DNA from 2 places in the Virgibacillus byunsanensis genome. Region 1 is predicted to be linked to the other one. Evidence: a T-box and tRNA genes for the amino acid it is inferred to sense, from the RefSeq annotation. Region 1 holds a T-box; the other holds one or more tRNA genes.
The links. A T-box is a leader RNA that pairs with one kind of tRNA and senses whether it is charged. The one in region 1 lies ahead of ACFQ3N_RS14175 (valine--tRNA ligase), so its partner is inferred to be a tRNA-Val.

Region 1 (6,447 bases):
ACTTGGAGTACAAGTGTTTAATTCATCAATCATTTCTAATATATGTAATAACAAAGCCTTAACACATCATAAAGTTAGTTCGCTGCAAGTTCCTATGGTTGATACAATATTCACCCATAAAAGTGATGTCTTTGAAAGTCCACCTCTTCCTTTTCCATTTGTTCTAAAAGAAACGAGTGGCAGAGGAGGAAAACAAGTGCATTATATTAAAGATACTAAAGACTGGCAGAGATCGCTAGCTTTAATTACTACAAGTGATATTATTATACAATCCTGTAATGTGAAACTCGGTAAAGATGTACGTGTTTTTGTAGTAGGCAATGAAATTATTGGAGCCGTGCTGCGAGAAAGCACAAACGATTTCCGAGCCAACTTTAAACTTGGTGGAACTGCTAAGCTGTATCACCTTTTACCAACTGAAGAGATGTTGGTAAATAAAATAATTACCCATTTTGACTTTGGGATGGTAGGCATTGATTTTCTTATCGATCACAGTGGGAACTTTTTATTTAATGAGATTGAAGATATTGTTGGATCCAGAACTCTTAGTGCCGTTAGTAATAGTAATATCGTACAAAAATATGTGACACATATTAAAAATAATATCTAACATTAGAAAACTTGGCTTATCAACAAGCCTTAATGGTGAAAGCCTTAGTTGCACTTAGGTAGATTAGAAAGTTATATACTTTCTTTACTTTGAACAAAAGCTAGAAGCGCCCTTACAGGCTAAGTTATCCACGTCCTTGAAAAAGACAATACTTTTTCTGCGTGCGATGTTTTTTCAGGGAAGTTTTCCTTATCCTGTGGCGTCATGGTACTAGTACGTCCTCGAAAAAGGAGTTCGTTTTTTCATCGCTGTCGAAGCTGGACGTGACTTACACAGTCAATAAATTATCAACGGGCTCCAAATTTTATTATTCCTAAGCTACTAAAAAGAGGAATTTCATAAATTGATGAAATTCCTCTTTTTGTATTATGATTTTAATTCTGCTAGTCGTGCTTTAACCTTTGCATGCTTTTCAAGATAATCTTGCTCTTTTTGTTTTTCTTCATCTACCACAGCTTGTGGTGCTTTTTTAACAAAGCCATCGTTAGCTAATTTCTTCTGAACTCGCTCCACTTCTTTTGACCACTTATCTAATTCTTTTTCCAAGCGATTAATTTCTTTATCAAAGTCAATCAATCCTTCAAGTGGAAGGAACAATTCAGCTCCTGTTACAACAGCTGACATTGCTTTATCTAATGCATCAACTTTAACAGCGATGGTTAGTTCACTGGTATTACAGAAACGCTCTAGGTAGTGACGGTTGATTTCAAGTTCATCAACAATTGCTTCGTTTTCTCCTTGAATCAGTAGACTAATTTGTTTTGACATTGGTGTATCAACTTCAGATCGAATATTACGTACTGCCTTAATAATAGCTACTAGTCGTTTCATTTGTTTTGAAGCTATTTCATCATGAAATTCATCCTGTACTTTAGGCCATGCAGCAACTGTAATCGACTTACCCTGATGTGGCAATTGCTGCCAGATTTCTTCCGTTATGAATGGCATGTATGGATGGAGCATACGCATTGTTTGATCTAATACATAGGCTAAAACAGATCTCGTCGTTTTCTTTTTAGCTTCGTCTTCACCATATAGTGGCAATTTAGCCATTTCAATATACCAATCACATAATTCATCCCAAATGAAATTATATAGATGGCGACCCGCTTCACCAAACTCATATTTATTCGTGTTTTTCGTTACTTGTTCAATCGTTTCATTTAAGCGAGTTAAAATCCATTTATCTGCTAATGACTTTTCGCCTGATAAATCGATATCCTCGTATTTGAAATCTTGCATATTCATTAATGAAAAACGAGATGCGTTCCACACTTTGTTTGCGAAGTTCCATGTGGCCTCAATTTTCTCCCAATGAAAACGTAAATCTTGACCTGGTGTTGATCCTGTTAGTAGGAAGTATCGTAGTGAATCAGCACCGTATTTTTCAATTACATCCATAGGGTCGACGCCATTTCCTAGTGACTTACTCATTTTCCGTCCTTCTGCATCCCGAATTAAACCATGTATTAAAACATCTTTAAATGGTCTTTTCCCCGTAAACTCTTTCGCTTGGAAAATCATTCGTGCAACCCAGAAAAAGATAATATCATACCCCGTTACTAATACATCTGTAGGGAAGTGTCTTTTAAAATCTTTTGCATCCGTATCTGGCCAGCCCATTGTAGAAAATGGCCATAAAGCAGATGAAAACCACGTATCTAAGACATCTTCATCCTGACTCCAATTTTCAATATCACTAGGAGCCTCTTTACCAACATATAGTTCATTTGTTTCTTTATGATACCAAGCAGGTATCCGGTGTCCCCACCACAGCTGACGGGAAATACACCAATCACGAATATTTTCCATCCAATGTAAATACGTCCGTTCAAAACGGTCGGGCACAAAATTAACTTTGTCATCACCTTGTTGTAACTCAATTGCTTCATCAGCTAATGGCTGCATATTCACAAACCACTGTGTTGATAAGTACGGTTCAACAACAGCCCCACTACGTTCTGAATGACCTACTTGATGCGTACGTTCTTCAATCTCAAATAATACCTGTTGTTCTTGAAGATCCTTTACAATTTGCTTGCGGCATTCAAATCGATCAAGTCCTTCGTATTTACCAGCATTTTGATTCATGGACCCATCTTCATTCATAACAAGTACTCGTTCTAAATTATGACGGTTTCCAATTTCAAAATCATTTGGGTCATGAGCAGGTGTGATTTTTACAGCTCCAGAACCTAACTCCATATCAACATAATCATCTGCAACAATTTCAATTTCACGTCCAACAATGGGCAGTTTCACTTTTTTACCAACAAAGTGTTTGTAACGTTCGTCTGTAGGATGAACGGCAACTGCGGTATCACCTAACATAGTTTCTGGGCGAGTGGTTGCAATTTCAATCGTTTCATCACTGTCTAGAATGGGATAGCGCATGTGGTAAAACTTACCTTGAACTTCTTCGTAGATTACCTCAATATCAGATAATGCTGTCTTTGTTTTGGGATCCCAATTTATAATATATTCCCCACGATAAATTAAACCTTTTTCATATAATTTAACAAATACTTCCCGTACTGCGTTGGATAACCCATCATCCAACGTAAATCGTTCTCTGGAATAATCGAGTCCAAGACCCAACTTTTCCCATTGTGAGCGAATGAAATCAGCATATTCCTCTTTCCAGTCCCAAGCAGTTTCTAAAAACTTTTCACGCCCTAAATCATAACGATTTTTACCTTGTTCTTTTAACTTTCCCTCTACTTTTGCTTGTGTTGCTATTCCTGCGTGGTCCATACCGGGCAACCATAGTACATCATAACCCTGCATTCGTTTCATGCGGGAAATCGTATCCTGCATGGTTGTATCCCATGCATGCCCTAAATGTAATCGTCCAGTTACATTCGGTGGAGGAATAACAATCGTATACGGTTCTTTTTCTTCATCTCCTGTTGCTTCAAAAAACTTTCCATCTACCCAAAACTTGTATCGTCCCTCTTCAATTTCTTGCGGATTGTACTTTGTTGGCATAGAAATCTTCTGTTCATCACTCAACCTTAATTCCTCCTTTAACAATAAAAAAACCCAATCCATCCTATAAAAAGGACGAAAAGGGTATTATTCCGTGGTACCACCTTTGTTTACAAGTCAGTAACAACTTGCACACTCATTAAATTTAGTAACGGAAATTATCCGGCATTTCTTCTACTCTATTCAAAGAAGCAGCATCAAGGGCGACCTTCCAAAATAATGTTTCCTGGGAAATTTTCAGCTCACGATTTCCCTCTCTTTAGGTGATTATTTTGTACTCTTCCCTATCATCACATTTCAAATATTCTATTCCTACTATCTATATAACATTTTATCGATAAATGGATATAAAATCAACTGTTAGTATACGTATTGCACAAAACACATGTATGTATACATATTATATTAAATAATAACGAACAAGTGAAATGAATTTTGAAAAAAGAGGTGATTGAGTTGGCAAGATACTATCGTTATAGGTTACCACCTTGGGCAAGAAATTGCATTATAGTTGTGGAAAGAGTTACGTTACCTATCTTAATTTTCCAATTAATTCGTACGTTGCTTTTTCCTTCGTCATTAGATGTTTTCTTATTAGGAATCTTGGTAGGAATATTTATTGCCTTTTATTTAGAATGGATTTAGCTTTCTAAAGACTCATCAAATAAATCTGGTTCTATTAATGTCTCTGCTTTCTGTGACCATTTAAAACCAAATATTAACTGACGATAGGCACGCTGTAGACGTTTATTTTTTTCAATCATTGTCGTTGTTGTCGTATTTTTTGTGTATGCATTTACATTTGATATGTAACTGGATGGATCTAATAAATAAATGGCTAATAAAAGTAACTCATATTTGCTTAAATTATTTTCATTGATATAAGTAGAAAATTGCTCAATAAGTAATTCGGTATGATTGTCGTAATAAGTTGCTTGTTCTTTATATAAATATGACAAGTCTGAAATGCTATTCCCAATATAAGCTTTTTCCCAATTCAGTAATGATGTATTTTCGTTATGAACCATATGGGAGAATTTTAGTTGACCATGACACAAACTAGTATTCCACTCAGATTGGTTTTGTAACTCCTCTATGAGCTGATCGACACGCTTGTTAAGTTCTTTTAAAATCATTTCAATATCTCGATATTGTGAGCAAACCTGTAATTCAAATGGAGACATATATCTACTCTTCTCAAAATGTTCAACATAGCTTAATAGATTTTCTTGAATTTTTTCACAGAATGATGTTTTGTAATCTCTAAATTCACGTAATGCCTTCGGTGAATCAAATGGTTGAGGTTGTTTCGTACTATGGTGAAGTTTACCAATACAACTATAGATATTGTTTATAGCGGTTTTATCGTCAATTTGTTTCCTTTCAATCCAAGGGGATATGTACCAAATTTTCTGATCAAGTTCTAAATATAACTTCCCTTCTGCTGTTAAATAAACTGGTAGAACGTAGGTTATGTTTTTAGAATATGCTTCATGATAGACCTTTTCCCATGTAGAAATAACCTCCATTGTTAACGAACTCTTCTTTACCGCAAAAGTATAGTGTGAGTCGCTAACTTTATAAAGACGATCTGTTATTTTTTCAATGTATGTTGGTCGTATGGAATATCCTCTTAAAACTTTTTGGATCGTATTCATATGCCTACACCACCTTGGAAGAAATCGATAATTAATCTTTAAACTAGATACCCCTTGCCACAAAGTCAAGGGGTAATTTGTTGTTTCTTATTTATTAGTAAAAGGTATATAAAGTAACTGTCCTTCTGAAATCTGATCATCTGGTAAGCGATTTTGCTTGAGAAGTTGTAATGCAGATACTTTATAACGTTCTGCAATCGTTTCTATGGTATCCTTTTCCTGAACGATACATAGTTTCATTTTTGCATACTTCACATCTTCGTCTTGTCTAAACATATCCGATAAATAACGAACATCTTTTACTTCATCAGAGCGACTCTCCATGCCTTCATATAGATCATCGGATTCAGCAAGGTCCATAAGATCTGGTGATGGTTCATCAGGAGAAGGTGGCTCTTGTGGCTCTTGTGGCTCAGGTTCCTTCTTGAAAAACTCGGAAAGAGATTGAGTCTTTGTATACTTCCATCGCTCTTTTTCTGGTTCATCCTTTTTTGTTTCTACCTTTTCTGTCTCTGGAGAAGATAATGTATTTGTTCCTAATTCCTCCATCTCTTCTGGAGATTCCAAGTCTTTTTTATTTTTGAGTTCAAACTGGAATGTTTCTGCTTTCCCATCTTCCTTCTCTCCCTGAAGTGCATAATTGGGATCCCGATCCACTTCATCCTGTATTCCATGAATTTCAATAGTGGAACTTAATTTTAACTGACTTTGATTTGGAACTTCATAATCAAAAGATTCAATACTTACTGTTACATCATTAAGATCCGCTACACGATACGTTGGAACTGAAATTTCCACTGGGAATCGATGTGAAAATTCCGCTTGGTTATCATCAGTATCCACAACCCTTTCTACATATCTTCTTGAATGATAATCATCAAAGTGGAGCAGATCTTCTTCTTCGTCTTCCTCAAATGTGGTAGCTACTTTCTGATATTCTCCACGAAGTTCTATTACACCTCTGATTGAAATATATTCATTAAATGGTTGAATAGATATTTCTGGGTCAAGGGATATGCCCATCATTTCTGCAACTTCCTGTCCCTTTTCAAAATAAAGTGATTCCCTTAAATCAAAACTAAACACGGCTCGATCATTTGACACATGTCTTCCTCCCTTCAACACACATATTCCATGTGCATATATGTCTTAGTTCACTATATGAAAAAGACTCTAAGGTTATGCTTAGAA
Region 2 (6,447 bases), on a different contig from region 1:
CATTTTCAAACAATTAGATTCTGCAATACGTCCTACCTTTTCAAAATCACGATCGGTTATTCCTTGCTTTATCTGATCAAGATCATTTGGAATTGTTTCCACCCAACTCGTATAAAACGGTGATGTATCGACAGTCCGCTTCATTCCATCGCGACTGGAAACCTTTTTCATTTTTGAGGATAGAACGACAGCAGCAACACGAACGTCCCAGTGGTTTGCTGGTGCAACTTGAACTGCATGAGAATCAGAACCATCGTCCTGTTTCCCTTGCTCCCATTCTACAAAGCCACCGTATATTGAGCGACATGCTGAGCCTGAACCTTGCCTTGTTAAACGAGATAGTTCCTGATTGCTTACACTCAAATCTAACGCTTTTGTTGCTGCAGCTGCCAAGGCAGCAAAACCAGAGGCAGAGGAAGCAAAGCCAGCAGCTGTAGGGACTTTATTTATGGAATTCACTTCTGCATATAAGTTTGGTTTAGAGCTAAAATCCCTGATCAGATCAAGAAACCTCGTTACCCGGTAATATTCGTCACCAGCAACAACATGATCATTCAGTAAAAAATGATCCTCTAGTAAATGTTCGCGAAATTCAACAGAAGTTGTCGTATAAAATCCATCCAGTGTTAAGGAAAGGCTATTATTCATTGGTAATATCAATGATTCGTTACGCTTTCCCCAATACTTAATTAGAGCAATATTTGTATGGGCTTTTGCTGTGGCTTTCATTGTGTATATCCCCTTTTTGCATGTAGCCATAAAACTCTACTACAACGTCACGCTGGTTACTGCTTATTTAATCCTGTTTTCTTAATACGAAAGGCCAAACAGCGTGAGCACCAATTTTTTTAAGTTTCTCAGTAAGGTGTCTAGAATGCACTTCATCCCGAGCTAAAGCAATGATGCAGCCACCATTACCCCCACCAGTTAGTTTAGCACCTAATGCTCCTTCTTGGCGGGCAAAATAAATAAGTCTGTTTAGGCCAGCATCGCTTACCCCAAGTGCTTCTAACTCTTTTTGGGCCTCGTTCAACATATTACCTAAAAGATGTTTGCTTGCTCTTTCTAATGCACCTCTTGCCTGATGTGTTATTTCACCAATTCGATCTAATCTAGCCTGTATTCTCTTAGGAGCAGATTTTAGTAAATGGGCTACAGATTCTATAGCTAACCGCGTATCTCCCATTCTCCCTGAATCAGCAACTACAAAGTGGAAATCACTCTTAGGACGAATGAAATGCATAGGAAGTTCCTTCTCATACCATATTGGAGACTCAGAAGTGATCGTCAATGTATCGATACCACTAGGGGCTCCATGGGCATACGTTTCTGCAACGTTTGCTAGGTTTAACAGTTCATCTTCTGTGTAACTTTGGTTTGAGTATGCAAACAACGATCTAATTACAGCAATAGCAACAGACGCACTAGATCCAAGGCCTTTACCTGGTGGTATGGATGATGTAATACGAATCAACATGTCCTTAATAGGTAAATTCAGATGTTCTAATGTTGCCTTAACGCAATTTACCAGCCCATCTAAAGATTCTGGAGCCAAGTCAATAGGACCATGATAAAACGTACTATCCAGCTTGATTGCACCAGGAACAAATTCGATTTCTGATTCTACTCCTACCAGCGGAAAAGGGATTGCAATAGCAGGCTGTCCGTGTACAACCGCATGTTCCCCAATCAAAATCAATTTACTATGAGCTATACCTATAGCTGTTTGTTCTGAAGTTGTTGCTTTTTCTGCACTCATTTTTTATATTCGTCCACCAATTCTTTAGCTTTTCCGACACGGATTTCTTTTTCGGTTATTAATCGTTCAGCAATGATATCAATCATCTCCCCTTTGGCCCCTGCTGCTATTGCAACAGAGCGAGAATGTAAAGCCATATGACCTTTTTGGATACCATCTGTTACTAATGCTTTCAGCGCTCCAAGGTTCTGGGCTAAACCGACTGCTACGATGACTTGAGCTAGGTCTTGTGCTGAATCCACATTTAAAATCTTGTGTGCAATCTTTGATATAGGATGAACACGAATCGACCCACCAACAGTTCCTACAGACATAGGTAACTCTAGCTCACCTACAAGATTTCCTTCTTTATCCACTGACCAGGTTGTCATGGAACTATACATACCATGACGCGAAGCATAGGCATGGGCACCAGCCTCTACTGCTCGCCAATCATTTCCTGTAGCAATAACAATTGGGTCAATTCCATTCATTATACCTTTATTATGCGTTACAGCACGATACGGGTCTGAAGCAGCGAACTCATATGCATGAACAACTCCATCACGGACTTGTTCTCCTGTGAATTCCTCACTTTCTAATAAAGAGGGAGGAATAACACAACGTGCTCTTGCTAAACATTTATCAGCATAATTAGAAAGAATCCGTAAATAAACCTTTCCTTTTGTCAATTCCTCTACTGTTGGCGCTAATGCTTCAACCATCGTATTAATAATGTTAGCACCCATCGCATCACATGTATTTATATATAAATGCAGAACTAGCATTTGTGAGTATTTTGAATCAGATTCTTGATTTAGTATTCGTACCTCAAGATCTTCTGCTCCTCCACCTCTAGCAACCATACTAGGAAAAGAAGCATTTGCATCATTAATCAACAATTCTTTAGCTTCTAATAATGCATTTTTTGCTGCATCCATATCAGGGACACCGACTACTTGTATTTGGCCAATCATGACTCGATCTGTAGATTCCGTCGAAAATCCACCCGCATTTCTTACTATTTTAGCAATATAACTTGCAGATGCAACAACTGATGGCTCTTCAATTGCCATGGGTACTACATATTCTTTCCCATTAATTAAAAAATTCAACCCTAAACCTAGAGGAAGTGGAAATGTACCTATGACATTTTCAATCATCTTGTCTGCTGTTTCCATTTTTAATGGTTCTTTTGAAAACAAATATTCTGTTTCCTCATCAGAGAAATCGGTCATATTAGTCAATAATTCTCTGCGCTCTTCAACACTCATATTATAAAAGCCAGGAATTCTAGAAGTTTCCATACCACTCATCCTTTTATATATATAGTTATATATGTCAAAATAGTAAGCTATTATATTTAATTAAAGCGAATTTTTATCAATTGTTGTTATTCATATAGAATAAAAAAATTACTGTATCTATTATGTTAAAAAAATGCATAAAATGCAAATAAACAAGGTTGTTTACAATCATAACGACCTTGTTTATTGAAAATTAATTATGTATGATGTATTTCACCTAAATTTTAATTCATATAAGATGGTGAGCCATGGAGGATTCGAACCTCCGACCCTCTGATTAAAAGTCAGATGCTCTGCCAGCTGAGCTAATGGCTCGTTTTGTACTATTAAATTATTCTTTTGCCTGCGTTTCATCCTAATGACCCCTACATCTAACAGTTTATTCATGGATGTTTTGTGCTTCGGGGTTACTCGTAGCTAATTCGGCAGATGTGTTGCTCGTTGCTCTGCCAGCTGAGCTAATGGCTCGTTTTGTACTATAATTTATTCAATTGCCTGCTTTTTATCTTAATGACCTTTGCATTTACTTGCATCATCATGAGTTGCAAAATGGCTTGAAAAATAAAAAATGGCTGGGCTACCAGGATTCGAACCTGGGGTACACGGGATCAAAACCCGATGCCTTACCGCTTGGCTATAGCCCAACAAAATTATGAAATGGTGGAGGGGGGCAGATTCGAACTGCCGAACCCGAGGGAGCGGATTTACAGTCCGCCGCGTTTAGCCACTTCGCTACCCCTCCGAATGTATTCTTAACCATTTATCATTTTTTATACTTAAAAAAATGGTGCCGGCCAGAGGACTTGAACCCCCAACCTACTGATTACAAGTCAGTTGCTCTACCAGTTGAGCTAGGCCGGCTAATTATAACTAAAGTTTTCTTGATTGATCAACATGCTTAGGCTACCTCTGCTTCTTCTAGGTCATTCAAAGATGTTACGTGCATCGAGGTTACTCGTAGCTAATTCGGTAGAAGTTTTGCTCGTCTCTACCAGTTGAACTAGGCCGGCTAATTATATTAAAGTTCCTTTTGATTGATCCATGTGTGTTGGATTTCAAGTAAAAGGAATGGTGGAGGATGCAGGGCTCGAACCTGCGACATCTTGCTTGTAAGGCAAGTGCTCTCCCAGCTGAGCTAATCCTCCATAAGTGGTGACCCGTACGGGATTCGAACCCGTGTTACCGCCGTGAAAGGGCGGTGTCTTAACCACTTGACCAACGGGCCTTACAATGGTTTACATGAAATACATTTTTTGATATTATACGCCTTAAAAAAAGCATCATGTCGTAAACCGACGAATTTTATTATATACAGATATAGTCTATTTGTAAAGGGGTAATCTAATATTTTATATTTTTTTTACGATGATTGTAGACTTGAAAGCTATAGTTAAATTTTTCTGGGATTTTGCTCTATAAATATTCTCCAACTTATTTCATTTTTAAACAAATAAATAACATAGTTTTTCTATCACACGGAGTTAGGTTATAATGTAAAAAGTAATATTAATGGAGGTGCTCATGTGTCAGGATTATTGCAAGGTAAAAATATCGTAGTGATGGGTGTAGCAAATGAAAGAAGTATTGCTTGGGGAATAACCAAGTCATTACATAATGCAGGTGCAAATCTTATTTTCACAAATAGACAAGAACGTTCCTATCAAAAATTGACTAAGCTGCTTGAAAAACATCAAATCGAAGCGAAATTAGTCGTTACATGTGATGTTTCAAACGATGAAAGCATCCATGAAGCTTTTAGTGAAATTAAAGAAAAAATTGGCGTTATTCATGGATTAATTCACTCCGTTGCATTTGCAAATCGAGATGAATTAAAAGGTGAATATGCTGACACTTCTCGTGAAGGTTTCTTATTAGCTCAAGAGATTAGTGCATTTTCACTTGTAGCTGTTACAAAAGCAGCTAAAGAAGTTATGACAGAAGGTGGTAGTATTGTAACACAGACGTATCTAGGCGCAGAACGTGTAATTGAAAACTATAACGTCATGGGAGTTGCAAAAGCATCATTAGAAGCTAGTGTAAGGTATTTAGCTGAAGATGTAGGGAAATATGGTATTCGTGTTAATGCGATCTCTGCAGGGCCAATTCGTACCTTGTCTGCTAAAGGTGTATCTGGCTTTAATGAAAAAACTGGTGTGATCGAGGAAAAAGCTCCTTTACGTAGAAATGTCGATCAGGACCAAGTTGGAGACGCAACCTTATTCTTTATTAGTGAGCTTGCCAGAGGGATAACTGGAGAGGTTTTACATGTCGATTCAGGTTACCATATTATTGGTGGATAAATCATCACTGAATGAAGCTTAACATCTAATAGACACTACTCTGGATGAATACGGGTACGTGTCTATTTTTTGAAATATAATACCCTGAAGACATTTTGCAGCAGGGAGGGTTATTATGGGAGAATGGTTCACAACATTATACGGAGACAGTTTTGCGCCGTTTGGTACAAGTCATTTAATAGTGCTATTTATTTATCTTGCAGGTATCATATTACTTTTAATCACCTATAAAAAAATAATATCCAGCAATTATTTATATAATACCCTTCGCTGGTTTTTCTTTAGTCTTTTAATTCTTTCTGAGTTAGGCTATCAAGCATGGTCTATACATAACGGCATATGGAGCTTACGTGAATATATCCCACTTCACCTTTGCGGAATTGCCAGTATAATCGCAGCAGCTGCATTAGCAACACATAACAAAAAATTAATTTATATCACCTTTTTCATAGGGCTAATTCCTTCACTTTTAGCTTTAATAACTCCAGAACTTCCATATGGTTACCCACACTTTCGGTTTTGGAAATTATTTATTCATCATATAGCTATTTCATGGGTGAGTATTTTTCTAGTTGCTACAAATCCTATAAAGATAACTTTCAAAGCAATGGTGGAAACTTACGGTTATTTACTTATCTATGCTGCTATTATAGGCTTTTTAATTAATCCATGGTTAAACTCCAACTATCTATACCTTTCAACCACACCAACAACTAGTACACCTCTCGATTTATTAGGTAGTGGTTTTTGGTATTACGTTAACCTTTGTTTATTGGGACTGATTGTCTTAATAGGACAATTTGGGTTGTATAAACTCTTTAAAAAAGTTTCAACTAGATAATAAACACTAAACTCTTTTTCTACTATGGATACTTTTATATAAAAAGGTACCCAAACTTTTTTCAAGTTTGGGTACCTTTAACTTTAGAGCTTCCAAGCGGATTCGAACCGCTGACCCCTTCCTTACCATGGAAGTGCTCTACCTGCTGAGCTATGGAAGCAATTAAAATGGCTCCACAGGTAGGATTCGAACCTACGACCGATCGGTTAACAGCCGATAGCTCTACCACTGAGCTACTGTGGAACAATAAAAAGTGTGATT

Region 2: it encodes a tRNA-Val, which carries the amino acid that the T-box ahead of ACFQ3N_RS14175 (valine--tRNA ligase) is inferred to sense. The anticodon was not compared.

What each region holds. Positions count from the first base shown of each region.
Region 1 is NZ_JBHTKJ010000039.1:4,691-11,137, forward strand. Features, by position in the region: gene ACFQ3N_RS14170 (ATP-grasp domain-containing protein) at 1-610, shown strand, start outside; gene ACFQ3N_RS14175 (valine--tRNA ligase) at 977-3,598, opposite strand; T-box leader at 3,667-3,898, opposite strand; gene ACFQ3N_RS14180 (hypothetical protein) at 4,055-4,243, shown strand; gene ACFQ3N_RS14185 (hypothetical protein) at 4,240-5,256, opposite strand; gene spoVID (stage VI sporulation protein D) at 5,344-6,360, opposite strand.
Region 2 is NZ_JBHTKJ010000011.1:100-6,546, reverse strand. Features, by position in the region: gene mvaD (diphosphomevalonate decarboxylase) at 1-729, opposite strand, end outside; gene mvk (mevalonate kinase) at 797-1,759, opposite strand; gene ACFQ3N_RS04775 (hydroxymethylglutaryl-CoA reductase, degradative) at 1,756-3,066, opposite strand; tRNA gene ACFQ3N_RS04770 (tRNA-Lys) at 3,285-3,360, opposite strand; tRNA gene ACFQ3N_RS04765 (tRNA-Gln) at 3,615-3,689, opposite strand; tRNA gene ACFQ3N_RS04760 (tRNA-Tyr) at 3,704-3,787, opposite strand; tRNA gene ACFQ3N_RS04755 (tRNA-Thr) at 3,831-3,906, opposite strand; tRNA gene ACFQ3N_RS04750 (tRNA-Val) at 4,115-4,190, opposite strand; tRNA gene ACFQ3N_RS04745 (tRNA-Glu) at 4,196-4,270, opposite strand; gene fabI (enoyl-ACP reductase FabI) at 4,569-5,345, shown strand; gene ACFQ3N_RS04735 (YwaF family protein) at 5,461-6,186, shown strand; tRNA gene ACFQ3N_RS04730 (tRNA-Thr) at 6,274-6,346, opposite strand; tRNA gene ACFQ3N_RS04725 (tRNA-Asn) at 6,355-6,429, opposite strand.